DNA from 2 places in the Pseudomonas sp. FG98 genome. Region 2 is predicted to be linked to the other one. Evidence: predicted binding sites of a transcription regulator. Region 2 holds the regulator's gene; the other holds the start of a gene.
The links. Region 2 encodes sigma-54, which starts transcription at its own class of promoters, with help from an activator protein. Its sites were predicted from a motif close to ANTGGCATNNANNTTGCTNT; they were not measured.
Positions count from the first base shown of each region.

Region 1: glnA (type I glutamate--ammonia ligase) is a predicted target of sigma-54. The motif match lies at 2,631-2,650, and genes of this name have one in related genera.

Region 1 covers NZ_JBMDIJ010000004.1:7,194-14,275, forward strand. Annotated here, with positions in the region: gene ACODSK_RS04035 (YkgB family protein) at 26-517, opposite strand; gene ACODSK_RS04040 (cupin domain-containing protein) at 532-981, opposite strand; gene glnA (type I glutamate--ammonia ligase) at 1,129-2,535, opposite strand; gene thiI (tRNA uracil 4-sulfurtransferase ThiI) at 2,866-4,320, shown strand; gene typA (translational GTPase TypA) at 4,436-6,259, shown strand; gene ACODSK_RS04060 (YkgJ family cysteine cluster protein) at 6,423-6,827, opposite strand; gene ACODSK_RS04065 (glycogen/starch/alpha-glucan phosphorylase) at 7,037-7,082, shown strand, end outside.
Region 2 covers NZ_JBMDIJ010000006.1:28,992-36,073, reverse strand. Annotated here, with positions in the region: gene ACODSK_RS06315 (superoxide dismutase) at 1-289, shown strand, start outside; gene ACODSK_RS06310 (ZIP family metal transporter) at 301-1,194, shown strand; gene ACODSK_RS06305 (HPr family phosphocarrier protein) at 1,253-1,525, opposite strand; gene rapZ (RNase adapter RapZ) at 1,546-2,400, opposite strand; gene ptsN (PTS IIA-like nitrogen regulatory protein PtsN) at 2,403-2,867, opposite strand; gene hpf (ribosome hibernation-promoting factor, HPF/YfiA family) at 2,880-3,188, opposite strand; gene ACODSK_RS06285 (RNA polymerase factor sigma-54) at 3,270-4,763, opposite strand; gene lptB (LPS export ABC transporter ATP-binding protein) at 4,939-5,664, opposite strand; gene lptA (lipopolysaccharide transport periplasmic protein LptA) at 5,664-6,191, opposite strand; gene lptC (LPS export ABC transporter periplasmic protein LptC) at 6,178-6,750, opposite strand; gene ACODSK_RS06265 (KdsC family phosphatase) at 6,759-7,082, opposite strand, start outside.

The sequences.
Region 1 (7,082 bases), on a different contig from region 2:
TCTCCAGGCCTGTCGGGCACTGTTGCTATGACGCTTTCGGTTTCGGGCAGTTGCCGGCCACCTGCAGCAGGCCGCTCTTGAGCAGCATGATCGAGCCCGCCAGCAGCACGGCATCCTTGATCAGGAAGGAGGTAGCGCCACCCATCGCCGGGAAGCCGCCCGCAGAGGCTTCCCATGCATTGGGTGTGGTGAAGATCAGGGTCAGGGTGGTCAGGTAGGTGACGCACGAGGCCGCAGCCGCGACCACGGAGACCCTGGGCAGCCATGCTCCGATGATCAGCCCGAAGCCGATCGCCCATTCCGCGACGCCGAGTGCATAGCTGGCGCCCTGTATGCCAAAGAGCTGATGCATCCACGACAGCAGCGGGCTGTTGCCGACGAGTGGTATCAACGCCTCGGCTTCATAGGGAAACCATTTGCTGTAGCCGAAGATTGCGAAGATCAGGACCAGTACCCAGCGCATGATCCGGATGTCCAGATCGCTGGCGAGCAGGTGTTTCAAGGCAGGTGAGATCATTCGAACGGCTCTCTTCATGGACTGACGTATGGAGCCGATGCTTGGTCGGAGTTTGACTGGCTCAGTGGCAGTGTCGTGTTGCCGGCATAGAACACGATCAGCTCTGCAGCTTGCTCACCGGTTCTTCCGCGATGTATGCGACCGACAGTTTCGGCCAGTGCGTCGCCGGCCTTGAGCAGCGTCAGGTGTTTTTCATCGTGGGTATCTACCAGTAGTTCACCGGACAGAAGGTAGCCGGCACTTGGCGTGGGGTGCTGGTGCCAGTCGAGGGTGGTGTGAGGCGGGATCAGGATTTTCAGCAGGGTCAACTGCGGTTGGCCACTGGGATACGACTGGTAGCTCGTTCCGTCCCAGGCGTGGGTGGCCTGGAGTAGAACGGTGGTTTCGGGTTTTCCATCGACAGCAGGAGTGGCGCACCCGACCAGGGGGAGGAGCAGGCCGAGCAGAGCAAATGGGCGGACCATGTGAACCTCGCTTGAATGAAGAGCGGGCTAGCATGGACGGAGGTAGAGGCAGGAAATATCGGGTGTTTCGCAGGGGGCTGTACGAAAAAGGCCCCCCGAGGGAGGCCTTTTCCACGTACTTACGCCGCTTGCGCGGGCGTCACTGGATCAGCAGCTGTAGTACAGGTCGTATTCCAGCGGGTGTACGAAGGTACGGACCTTGATTTCTTCTTCGGATTTCAGAGCGATGTAGGCATCGATGAAGTCGTCGGAGAACACGCCGCCCTTGGTCAGGAACGCACGGCCTTTGTCCAGTTCTTCCAGGGCCTCTTTCAGGCTGCCGCAGACTTGCGGGATTTCCTTGGCTTCTTCTGGTGGCAGGTCGTACAGGTTCTTGTCCGCTGCGTCGCCTGGGTGGATCTTGTTCTGGATACCGTCCAGACCGGCCATCATCAGTGCAGCGAAGGCCAGGTACGGGTTGGCAGCCGGATCCGGGAAGCGGGCTTCGATACGGCGGGCTTTCGGGCTGCCGACGTAAGGAATACGGATCGAGGCGGAACGGTTGCGAGCCGAGTAGGCCAGCATTACCGGAGCTTCGAAGCCTGGGACCAGACGCTTGTAGGAGTTGGTCGACGGGTTGGTGAAGCCGTTCAGGGCCTTACCGTGCTTGATGATGCCGCCGATGAAGTACAGGGCGGTGTCGGACAGGCCGGCATAGCCTTCGCCGGAGAAGGTGTTCTTGCCGTCTTTCCAGATCGACATGTGAACGTGCATGCCCGAGCCGTTGTCGCCGTACAGAGGCTTAGGCATGAAGGTCGCGGTGCGGCCGTAGGCATCGGCAACGTTGTGCACGACGTACTTCAGGGTCTGAACTTCGTCAGCCTTCTTCACCAGGGTGTTGAACTTGACGCCGATTTCGTTCTGGCCGGCAGTCGCCACTTCGTGGTGGTGAACTTCGACGGTCTGACCCATTTCTTCCAGTGCGTTGCACATGGCAGTACGGATTTCGTGGTCGTGGTCGAACGGCGGAACCGGGAAGTAGCCGCCTTTGACGCCTGGACGGTGGCCTTTGTTGCCGCCTTCGACGTCCTGGTCGGACATCCAGGAACCTTGCTCGGAGAAGATCTTGAACATCGAGCCGGAGATGTCGGACTTGAACTTCACTTCGTCGAAGATGAAGAACTCTGGCTCTGGACCGGCGTAGGCGGTGTCACCGATGCCGGTGCTCTTCAGGTACTCTTCGGCGCGCTTGGCGATCGCACGTGGGTCGCGATCGTAGCCTTGCATGCTGGAAGGCTCGATGATGTCGCAGACCAGGATCAGGGTCGGCTCTTCGGTGAACGGGTCCAGAACGGCGGTGTCGTCGACCGGCATCAGGATCATGTCGGAGGCTTCGATGCCTTTCCAGCCAGCGATGGAGGAACCGTCGAACATCTTGCCGACTTCGAAGAAGTCGTCTTCCAGCGCGTCACGGGCTGGCATGGTGACGTGGTGCTGGGTGCCGCGGGTGTCAGTGAAGCGCAGATCAATCCATTTAACGTCATGATCTTTGATGAGTTGAACCGACTTCGACATGGTGTCCTCCGGGTGGGGTAGAGCTTGCCTGTGCAGCCCTTGAATTTGGGTGATGCCGGGCCGGAATACTCGACCAAGGCAACCTGCCTCACAAGGGAGCAAATTGCATGCCAGTGCCCAAAAACGGGATTTATGCCCCGTTTTCTCGCGTTTCAGCCCTTTGAGCAGTAAATGTCGATTTTTTATGCACTCTTTGGATGCGTAAAAATGTCTAGCTGAACCAAATTGGTGCACAAGAAAGCATTCGGACAAAAGTTGGTCAAACCTTGAGCAATTTCCGCTATAATCCGCGCCCCCCTTTTTCGGCTGGCCGCTCGCGCGCTGTTTTCCATGAAACTGATCGTCAAAGTCTTTCCAGAAATCACCATCAAGAGCCGCCCGGTCCGCAAGCGGTTCATTCGTCAGCTCGGCCGTAATATCCGCGCCGTGCTGCGTGAGCTCGATCCCGAGGTCAAGGTCGATGGCGTCTGGGACAACCTCGAGGTGGTGACCCGCGTCGAGGACGAGAAAGTACTGCGCGAGATGACCGAGCGCCTGACCTGCATGCCGGGGATCGCGCATTTCCTGCAGGTCGACGAATACCCGCTGGGCGACTTCGACGATATCGTCGCCAAGTGCAAGACCCACTTCGGCCACCTGCTGGCCGGCAAGCGCTTCGCCGTGCGCTGCAAGCGCGGCGGCCATCACGACTTCACCTCGATGGACGTCGACCGCTACGTCGGCAGCCAGTTGCGCCAGCAGTGCGGTGCCGCTGGCATCGACCTGCGCAACCCGGAAGTGGAAGTGCGTATCGAAGTGCGCGACAAGCGCCTCTACGTGATCCACAACCAGCACAAGGGCATCGGCGGCTACCCGCTGGGTGCGCTGGAGCAGACCCTGACCCTGATGTCCGGCGGTTTCGACTCCACCGTCGCCGCCTATCAGATGATGCGTCGCGGCCTGATGACCCACTTCTGCTTCTTCAATCTTGGCGGCCGTGCCCACGAACTGGGGGTGATGGAAGTCGCCCACTACCTGTGGAAGAAATACGGCAGCAGCCAGCGCGTACTGTTCGTCAGCGTGCCGTTCGAGGAAGTGGTCGGCGAGATCCTCGGCAAGGTCGACAACAGTTATATGGGCGTGACCCTCAAGCGCATGATGCTGCGCGCCGCCACCCGCGTTGCCGATCGTCTGGAAATCGACGCGCTGGTGACCGGCGAGGCGATCTCCCAGGTGTCCAGCCAGACCCTGCCGAACCTCGCGGTGATCGACTCGGCCACCGAGAAGCTGGTGTTGCGTCCGCTGTTGGCCAGCCACAAGCAGGACATCATCGACCAGGCCAACGAAATCGGCACCGCCGAGTTCGCCAAGCACATGCCGGAATACTGCGGCGTGATTTCGGTGAACCCGACCACCTGCGCCAAGCGCCACCGCGTCGACCACGAAGAAAAGCAGTTCGATATGGAAGTGCTGGACCGCGCCCTGGAGCGCGCCCGCTACATCTCCATCGACCACGTGATCGACGAACTGGGCCAGGACGTCCAGGTCGAAGAACTGAGCGAAGCCCTGCCGGGCCAGATCGTCATCGACATCCGTCACCCCGATGCCCAGGAAGACGAACCTCTGCTGCTCGACGGCATCGAAGTCCAGGCCGTGCCGTTCTACGCTCTGAACAGCCGCTTCAAGCACCTGGATGGCAACCGTCAATATTTGCTCTATTGCGATAAAGGTGTCATGAGCCGCCTGCATGCTCATCACCTGCTCAGTGAGGGACACGCCAATGTGCGCGTTTATCGCCCCGCCTAGGAAGCACGATGGCGATCGTTCCCGCCATCGTCCTCCCGACCGGATTTCCTGCTCCGTTTACTGAAACCCGCTGCCCTGGCGGCGGCACCGAATACCTGAGATCGAGATACACACAGTGATTGAGAATCTGCGCAACATCGCCATCATCGCCCACGTTGACCATGGTAAAACCACCCTGGTCGACAAACTCCTGCGCCAGTCCGGCACCCTGGAGCGTAACGAGCTCAACGACGAACGCGTCATGGACTCCAACGACCAGGAAAAAGAGCGCGGCATTACCATTCTGGCGAAGAACACCGCCATCAACTGGAATGGCTACCACATCAACATCGTCGACACCCCCGGCCACGCCGACTTCGGTGGTGAAGTAGAGCGCGTAATGTCGATGGTCGACTCCGTGCTGCTGCTGGTCGACGCTCAAGACGGTCCTATGCCGCAAACCCGTTTCGTGACCAAGAAGGCCTTCGAAGCCGGTCTGAAGCCGATCGTCGTGATCAACAAGGTCGACCGTCCGGGCGCGCGTCCTGACTGGGTTCTGGACCAGATCTTCGACCTGTTCGACAACCTGGGTGCCACCGACGACCAACTGGACTTCCAGGTTGTCTACGCCTCGGCCCTGAACGGCATCGCCGGTCTCGACCACACCGCCATGGCCGAAGACATGACCCCGCTGTACCAGTCGATCGTCGACAACGTGCCAGCCCCAGCGGTTGACCGTGACGGTCCGTTCCAGATGCAGATCTCCGCTCTGGACTACAACAGCTTCCTCGGCGTTATCGGTGTTGGCCGTATCGCCCGTGGTCGCGTCAAGCCGAACACCCCGGTCGTCGCCATCGACACCGACGGCAAGCGCCGCAACGGCCGTATCCTGAAGCTGATGGGTCACCACGGTCTGCACCGCGTTGACGTCGAAGAAGCCCAGGCTGGCGACATCGTCTGCATCAGCGGTTTCGACGAGCTGTTCATCTCCGACACCCTGTGCTCCCCGGACGCGGTCGAAGCGATGAAGCCGCTGACCGTCGACGAGCCGACCGTTTCCATGACCTTCCAGGTCAACGACTCGCCGTTCTGCGGTAAAGAAGGCAAGTTCGTGACTTCCCGCAACATCAAGGAACGTCTGGACAAAGAGCTGCTGTACAACGTTGCACTGCGCGTTGAAGAAGGCGACTCGGCTGACAAGTTCAAGGTTTCCGGCCGTGGTGAGCTGCACCTGTCGGTTCTGATCGAAACCATGCGTCGCGAAGGCTTCGAGATGGCTGTAGGCCGTCCTGAAGTGATCATCCGCGAAGTCAACGGCGTCAAGCAGGAGCCGTTCGAGAACGTCACCATCGACATCCCTGAAGAATCCCAGGGCAAGGTCATGGAAGAAATGGGCCTGCGTAAGGGCGACCTGACCAACATGGCGCCGGATGGCAAAGGCCGTGTGCGTCTGGAGTACAACATTCCAGCCCGTGGTCTGATCGGTTTCCGTAACCAGTTCCTGACCCTGACCAACGGTGCAGGCATCCTGACCTCGATCTTCGACCGCTACGACACCATGAAGTCCGGCCACATGTCCGGCCGTCTGAACGGCGTACTGGTTTCGGTCGAGACCGGCAAGGCCCTGACCTACTCCCTGGAAACCCTGCAGGCGCGCGGCAAGCTGTTCGTCGAGCACGGCCAGGAGATCTACAACGGTCAGATCGTTGGTCTGAACAGCCGTGACAACGACCTGGGCGTGAACCCGACCAAAGGCAAGAAGCTCGACAACATGCGTGCTTCGGGCAAGGACGAAACCATCGCCCTGGTTCCGCCGGTTCGTTTCACCCTGGAACAGGCTCTGGAATTCATCCAGGACGACGAGCTGTGCGAAGTCACTCCTAAGTCGATCCGTCTGCGCAAGAAGATCCTCGACGAAGGCGAGCGTACCCGCGCTGCCAAGAAAGCCAAGGCCAACTAAGCCCGGCTTGAAATGAAAAAGCCCCCGGTCGAAAGGCCGGGGGCTTTTTTTTGCCTGAAATTCTTCTGCTGTTCTTCAGGGCCTCATCGCTGGCAAGGCCAGCTCCCACAAGGTCCGCATGCACCGCCGAATCTGTGGGAGCTGGCTTGCCAGCGATGCTTTTTCAGCGGCTCACCGGCTTCGGCTTGTACGCACAGTACCCCGGCCGCGGCCCGATCCGCGGGTGGTTGCGGCAGGTGTCCGGGCGCTTGTCATAAATGGTGCACAGCCGGCTCTTGCGATCCAGATAGAGGCAGTCGTCGTTGCTCATCCGGGTCAGGGTGAAGATCCCGGACTTCTGGTTGAAGCGCTCGACGATGCCATCCTTCTGCAAACGCTTGGCGATATTCTTCGGCGGATCACCCATTTCGAACTCGTCCACCACGCCGATGCGGATCAGGTCTTTGAGCTTCACCTCCACCGGCAAGGTGCAACAGGTGGACATGCAGCTGCCGCACATATGGCTGGCGTACTTTTGCCACGTTTCGAGACGGTCGAGCTCGGCGGCGGCGATCAGGGTCGGTTTCATCAGGGGTCAGGCATATAGGTATAGGAAGGCGCGCGATCATACCGGAGTTGATCAAAATGTGAACAACGATTTGCGCGCTCCCCGGCAAGCGGTCCCGCTTTTGCAGCGCTTTACCATGAAAGGTGCGAACCAGCGCCTATGCACTGTGTCGAACCGTCTAGTCTGTCAGATCACCATCGGCAATCGTCAAATCCGCTCGAGGACCCCGCATGTCTCAGGAATCGAACGCTCGTGACGCAGAGGTGGCCGCGTTTC
Region 2 (7,082 bases):
GGGCGGTTTCGATGCTTTCAAGGAAGCTTTCACCAAGGCCGCGCTGACTCGTTTCGGCAGTGGCTGGGCCTGGCTGAGCGTGACCCCGGAGAAAAAACTGGTGGTGGAAAGCAGCGGCAACCAGGACAGCCCGCTGATGAACGGCAATACGCCGATCCTCGGCCTGGACGTCTGGGAGCACGCCTACTACCTGCTGTACCAGAACCGCCGCCCGGAATACATCAACGCCTTCTATAACGTGGTCGATTGGGCTGAAGTCGAGCGGCGGTACCTTGCCGCCGTGGCGTGAGTGACAAGCGAATGCGCTCGGATGTCTTGTCCGTAAGCAGTGTGCGTTTGTTTCGCCTGGCATTGGGTACCCTGTTGTTGCTGGTAGGCACCGCCTTGCTGGTGGCCCAGGGCATTGCCTGGCTGGACCTGGAGCCGCGGATGATGCGGGCGCTGGAAGGTGGCGCATTGTGTGCCCTGGGTACCGCGCTTGGCGCGGTGCCGGTCCTGGTGATCCGCAGCATGCCGGTCGCGCTGGCCGATACGCTGTTGGGCTTCGGGGCTGGGGTCATGCTGGCGGCAACAGCCTTCTCCCTGATCATTCCGGGCCTGGATGCCGCGCAGGCGGTGGGCTTCGGCAAGTGGGGAGCGGGTAGCCTGATCAGCTTCGGCCTGCTGTTCGGTGCCTTGTGCCTGTACCTGGTGGATCGCCAGGTATCCGGTGCATCGCCCGAAGCGCTGGTGGCGTCCGGTACCCAGCCAGTGGTGCCGGCGCGGATCTGGGTCTTCGTGATTGCCATCATCGCCCATAACATTCCGGAGGGTATGGCCATCGGCGTTTCTGCCGGCGGCGGTATGCCGGATGCGGACAGCCTGGCAATGGGTATCGCCTTGCAGGATGTCCCGGAAGGGCTGGTGATCGCGCTGGTACTGGCGGGGGCCGGGATGGCGCGCTTCAAGGCGTTCCTGATCGGTGCCGCGTCAGGGCTGGTGGAGCCGGCGGCAGCGCTGCTGTGTGCCTGGCTGGTGAATGTGGCAGAGCTGCTGTTGCCGCTCGGCCTGGCCTTCGCGGCCGGCGCCATGCTGCTGGTGGTGACCCAGGAGATCATTCCCGAGTCGCGGGCCAACGGACATCACCGCTTGGCCAGCCTGGGTTTGTGCGTCGGCTTCTGCTTGATGATGGTGATGGATACCGCGCTGTCTTGATTCTCTGCGTTAAACGAAAAAGCCCGCCAATCTGGCGGGCTTTTTCATGGCTGGCAATTCATTCGCCTTCGTCGAAGCGGTTGTTGATCAGTTCGACCAATGCCTGCAGAGCATCGTTGTCCTGCTCGCCTTCTGCCGACAGGTGGACGGTGGTGCCCTTGCCCGCGGCGAGCATCATCACCGCCATGATGCTTTTGCCATCGACCAGCTTGTCCGGTGCTCGTCCAACCTTGACCGCGCAGGGAAACTTGCCCGCCACGCCGACGAACTTGGCAGCCGCACGGGCATGCAGGCCCAGCTTGTTGATGATCTCGATTTCAATGGCGGGCATCGCGGGTGGGATCCTGTGGACTAGAGGTCGCGGTGGCGAACCTGGACGTTCTTCAATATGGGTTGCAGCAACTGGCCGAGCCGTTCGGTGAGGTAGACCGAGCGATGGTGACCGCCAGTGCAGCCAATGGCAACGGTGACGTAAGCGCGGTTGCTGGCGGCGAAGCGTGGCAACCATTTCAGCAGGTAGGACGATATGTCCTGGAACATTTCTTCCACATCCGGTTGTGCGGCCAGGTAGTCGATCACCGGCTGGTCCCGGCCGGAATGCTCGCGCAATTCAGGTTTCCAGTAGGGATTGGGCAGGCAGCGAACATCGAACACCACGTCGGCATCCACCGGCATGCCGCGCTTGAAGCCGAACGACTCGACCAGGAAGGCCGTGCCGGGCTCGGGTTGATTGAGCAGGCGCAGCTTGATCGAGTCCCGCAACTGGTAAAGGTTGAGGTTGGTGGTGTCGATCTTCAGGTCCGCCAGGTCGGCGATAGGGCCGAGCAGTTCGCTTTCGACCCGGATGGCCTCGGCAAGCGAGCGGTCCTGGTTGGTCAGCGGATGACGTCGGCGAGTTTCGGAGAAACGCTTGAGCAGGGTTTCTTCGTCGGCGTCCAGGTAGAGCACATCGCACTGGATATGCCGGGCCCGTGCTTCTTCGAGCAATTCAGGGAAGCGCGTGAGGTGGCTCGGCAGGTTGCGGGCGTCGATCGACACGGCGACCCGCGGTTGCAGCAGCTCGGTGTTGATCAGCGCGCTCTCCGCCAGCTGCGGAAGCAGGCCGGCGGGGAGGTTGTCGATACAGTAGAAGCCATTGTCTTCCAGGACATCGAGGGCGGTGCTTTTGCCGGATCCGGAACGGCCGCTGACGATGATCAGGCGCATGCTCAGGACTCGTTCTGCGCGTCCAGGACAACCTGGTACAGGGCGGTGCTGCTGTCGGCAGCGCGCAGCCTGTCGCGAACATCCTTGCGGTCGAGCATGCTGGCAATTTGGCGTAGCAGTTCAAGATGCGCATCGGTGGCGGCTTCCGGGACCAGCAGGACGAACAGCAGGTCTACCGGGGCGCCGTCGATGGCGTCGAAATCGATGGGGGCATCCAGATGCAACAGCGCGCTGACCGGGCTGGTGCAGCCCTTGAGGCGGCAGTGAGGGATGGCGATGCCATTGCCGAAACCTGTCGAGCCGAGCTTTTCCCGGGCAATCAGGCTTTCGAACACTTCCTGGTTTTCCAGTCCGGGAACTTCCTTCCCGATCAGGTTGGCGATCTGTTCAAGTACGCGCTTTTTACTGCCTCCCGGCACGTTCACCAGGGAACGGCCGGGGGTCAGGATGGATTCAAGTCGGATCATGGATGAGGGGGATCAGCGGGCCGCTGCACCTTGCAGCAGACTTTGCTGTTTTTCCTTGTGTTTTTTCAGTTGGCGGTCGAGCTTGTCGGTCAAGGAGTCGATGGCGGCATACATGTCGGCGTCTTCGGCATTGGCGACCACTTCACCACCGGGAATCTGCAAGGTCGCCTCCACTTTCTGCTGGAGTTTCTCGACCTTCATGATGACCTGGACGTTGGTGATCCTGTCGAAATGACCCTCCAGGCGCTTGAGCTTGAGCTCGACATATTCACGAAGCGGAGGAGTGACTTCTACATGTTGTCCACTGATGTTGACTTGCATACTGCTTCTCCTTTGTTGCCGTGCATAAAGAGGCAGGTGTTGCGCCTGCCACTGAATTGCGATGGCACATCTCAGGGAATGTCACATCAATCGCTTGCGCTCACTCGATGGTGCAATGCCGAGGGACTCGCGGTACTTGGCGACGGTGCGACGTGCTACCTGGATGCCTTGTGCCTCCAGTAAACCAGCGATCTTGCTGTCACTCAATGGCTTTTTCTGATTTTCCGCGGCAACCAGTTTCTTGATGATCGCGCGGATGGCGGTGGAGGAGCATTCACCGCCTTCGGAGGTGCTGACGTGGCTGGAGAAAAAGTACTTCAGCTCGTAGATGCCACGCGGCGTGTGCATGTATTTCTGCGTGGTCACCCGGGAAATGGTCGACTCGTGCATGCCCACCGCCTCGGCGATATCGTGCAGCACCAGCGGCTTCATGGCTTCGTCGCCGTGGTCGAGGAAACCGCGCTGATGCTCGACGATCTGCGTGGCAACCTTCATCAGGGTCTCGTTGCGGCTCTGCAGGCTCTTGATGAACCAGCGCGCCTCCTGCAACTGGTTGCGCATGAAGGTGTTGTCGGCGCTGGTGTCGGCGCGGCGAACGAAACCGGCGTACTGTGGATTGACCCGCAGGCGCGGTACCGCCTCCTGGTTCAGTTCCACCAGCCAGCGATCGTTGTCCTTGCGCACGATCACGTCGGGTACCACATACTCCGGCTCGCTGGATTCGATCTGCGACCCGGGGCGCGGGTTGAGGCTCTGCACCAGCTCGATGACCTGGCGCAGCTCGTCTTCCTTGAGCTTCATGCGGCGCATCAGCTGGCTGTAGTCGCGGCTGCCGAGCAGGTCGATGTAATCACTCACCAGGCGCTGTGCTTCAGCCATCCATGGGGTGTTGGCGGGCAGTTGGCGCAGTTGCAGCAACAGGCACTCGCCCAGGTTGCGTGCGCCGATGCCGGCGGGTTCGAACTGCTGGATGCGGTGCAGGACGGCTTCGATCTCGTCCAGCTCGATATCGAGCTCGGGATCGAAGGAGTCGCAGATTTCTTCCAGGGTTTCGTCGAGGTAACCCTGATTGTTGATGCAATCGATCAGGGTGACGGCAATGAGGCGGTCGGTGTCCGACATCGGTGCCAGGTTGAGCTGCCAGAGCAGATGGCTCTGCAGGCTCTCGCCCGCGGAGGTGCGGGTGGTGAAGTCCCACTCGTCGTCATCGTTGCTGGGCAGGCTGCTGGCGCTGGTCTGGTAGATATCTTCCCAGGCCGTGTCGACCGGCAGTTCGTTGGGGATGCGCTCGTTCCATTCGCCTTCTTCGAGGTTTTCCGCAGTGGGCCCGGTCTGTTCGAAGCTGCTCTCCTGAGATTCCGCGACGGGTTTGCTCTCGGCGTTGTCGGCCATGGGGTCGCTGTTGTCGAAGTCGTCGCCGTCTTCCTGGCGTTCGAGCATCGGATTGGACTCCAGGGCTTCCTGGATTTCCTGCTGCAGGTCCAGCGTGGAGAGCTGGAGCAGACGGATGGCCTGTTGCAACTGCGGGGTCATCGTCAGTTGCTGGCCCATTCTTAGGACGAGCGATGGTTTCATGGCTGGGGCTTTACACCTTATTCGCCGGCGCGCATGCGCCATCTACTACACGGGCGCTGGGCGCCAATTTTAAGCAAGATATATGCCTGAAATTGTAGCGTTTGCCTAGAGCGCTGTAACAATTAAGCCGCAATAATGGCTGAATGCCAGCGCTCGGTCACTCCGGTATTTCGATCTACAGGCGGAACTCGTGGCCGAGGTACACCTCTTTCACCAGCTGGTTGGCCAGGATGGTTTCCGAATCGCCTTCGGCGATCAACTGGCCGTCGTTGACGATGTACGCGGTTTCGCAGATATCGAGGGTTTCACGGACGTTGTGGTCGGTGATCAGGACGCCGATGCCCTTGGCCTTCAGGTGATGGATGATCTGCTTGATATCGCCGACCGAGATCGGGTCGACGCCGGCGAAGGGTTCGTCGAGCAGGATGAACTTCGGAGCGGTGGCCAGGGCGCGGGCGATTTCCACCCGGCGGCGTTCACCTCCGGACAGGCTCATGCCGAGGTTGTCGCGGATATGGCTGATGTGGAATTCCTGCAGCAGGCTTTCCAGCTCCTTGCGCCGGCCATCGCTGTCGAGGTCCTTGCGCGTCTCCAGGATCGCCATGATGTTGTTGGCCACCGACAGCTTGCGGAAGATCGAGGCTTCCTGGGGCAGGTAACCGATGCCGGCGCGAGCGCGGCCATGCATCGGTTGATGGCTGACATCCAGGTCGTCGATCAGGACGCGGCCCTGGTCGGCCTGGACCAGGCCGACGATCATGTAGAAGCAAGTGGTCTTGCCGGCGCCGTTGGGGCCGAGCAGGCCGACGATCTGGCCGCTGTCGATCGACAGGCTGACATCACGTACCACTTGTCGGCTCTTGTAGCTCTTGGCCAGGTGCTGGGCTTTGAGGGTTGCCATTACTCGGCCTTCTTCTTCGGCTGGATCACCATGTCGATACGCTGGCGTGGTGTCTTGATGTCCTTGCCGCCGCGACCGGCAGTGGCGACCTGGGTCTTGGAGTTGTAGACGATCTTCTCGCCTTCGGTGGTGTTGCCAGCGTTGATTACCTTGGCCTGGTCGGTAAGGATGATCAGGTCCTTGCCGGCCTGGTACTGGATCTGCTTGGCATAGCCTTGCATCTTGTCCGGCTTGGCGGCGTCCTGCTGCTGCTCGAAGTAGGCCAGGCTGCCGACGGAGGTCGCGGTGTCGATATCGCCGGCCTGGTTGAGGGTGACGGTCACGACATTGCCTTTGATCATCATCGAGCCCTGGGTGATGATCACGTCGCCGGTGTAGGTAGCGACCTTGTTCTTGTCATCCATCTGGGCGCTGTCGGCCTGGATGCGAACAGGTTGCTCACGGTCGTTCGGCAGAGCCCAGGCGCTCGCGCTTCCCAGTGCCGCGCTCAGGCTGAGCAAATAAGGGAGGGTTTTAACGAGCCTCATACTGTCCTCTTACGTTGGACAGCAGGTCCATCCTGCCGTCTTTCAAATACGCTTTCATTCCCTTGCCCGTAGTCACGCCACCGGCGCCGTCGATTCTAACGTCTTGCTCGGTTTGCGCATATTGCTTCTGCGGGAATACCGTCATGCGACTGGATGTGATGATCGTGGTGCGGTTCTGTTCGTCGGTGCGTGCGACCCGGACCGAATCGATCAGCTCGACCTCGGTGCCGTCCGGGTTGACCTCGCCACGTTCGCTCTGGACGTGCCAGGGGAAGGTGGTGCCGCGGTACATCTGCAGGTCCGGTTTGGTCAGCAGGGTGACTTCGCTGGCCTTGAGGTGCTCGACCTTGTCCGCAGTCATTTCATATTGCAGTTTGCCATCGGGCAGGAACTGCACACTGTGGGCATTGATCGCGTAGTAGTCGATGGCACTTTCGTCGACCTGCGCCACGGTCTGGTCGAGGAAGCGCTCGGGAACGATGTTCCAGTAGCCGATCGCCCCGAAAAGCACGGCGATCACGCCGAACAGCGCGATATTGCGGATCTTCTTGCTGAACATGACGTGCTCTACAGATAGTGGGCGTTTGCTGCTTCCAGGTTGCCCTGGGCTTGCAGGATCAGTTCGCAGAATTCACGGGCCGCGCCTTCGCCCCCGCGGGCCTGGGTGACACCGTGGGCATGCTGGCGGACGAACGCCGCCGCATTGGCGACCGCCATGCCCAGGCCGACCCGGCGGATCACTGGCAGGTCGGGCAGGTCGTCGCCGAGGTAGGCGACTTCCTCATAGCTTAGGCCGAGTTGGCCGAGAAGTTCGTCGAGCACCACCAGTTTGTCCTCGCGGCCCTGGTACAGGTGCGGGATGCCGAGGTTCTTCGCTCGGCGCTCGACCAC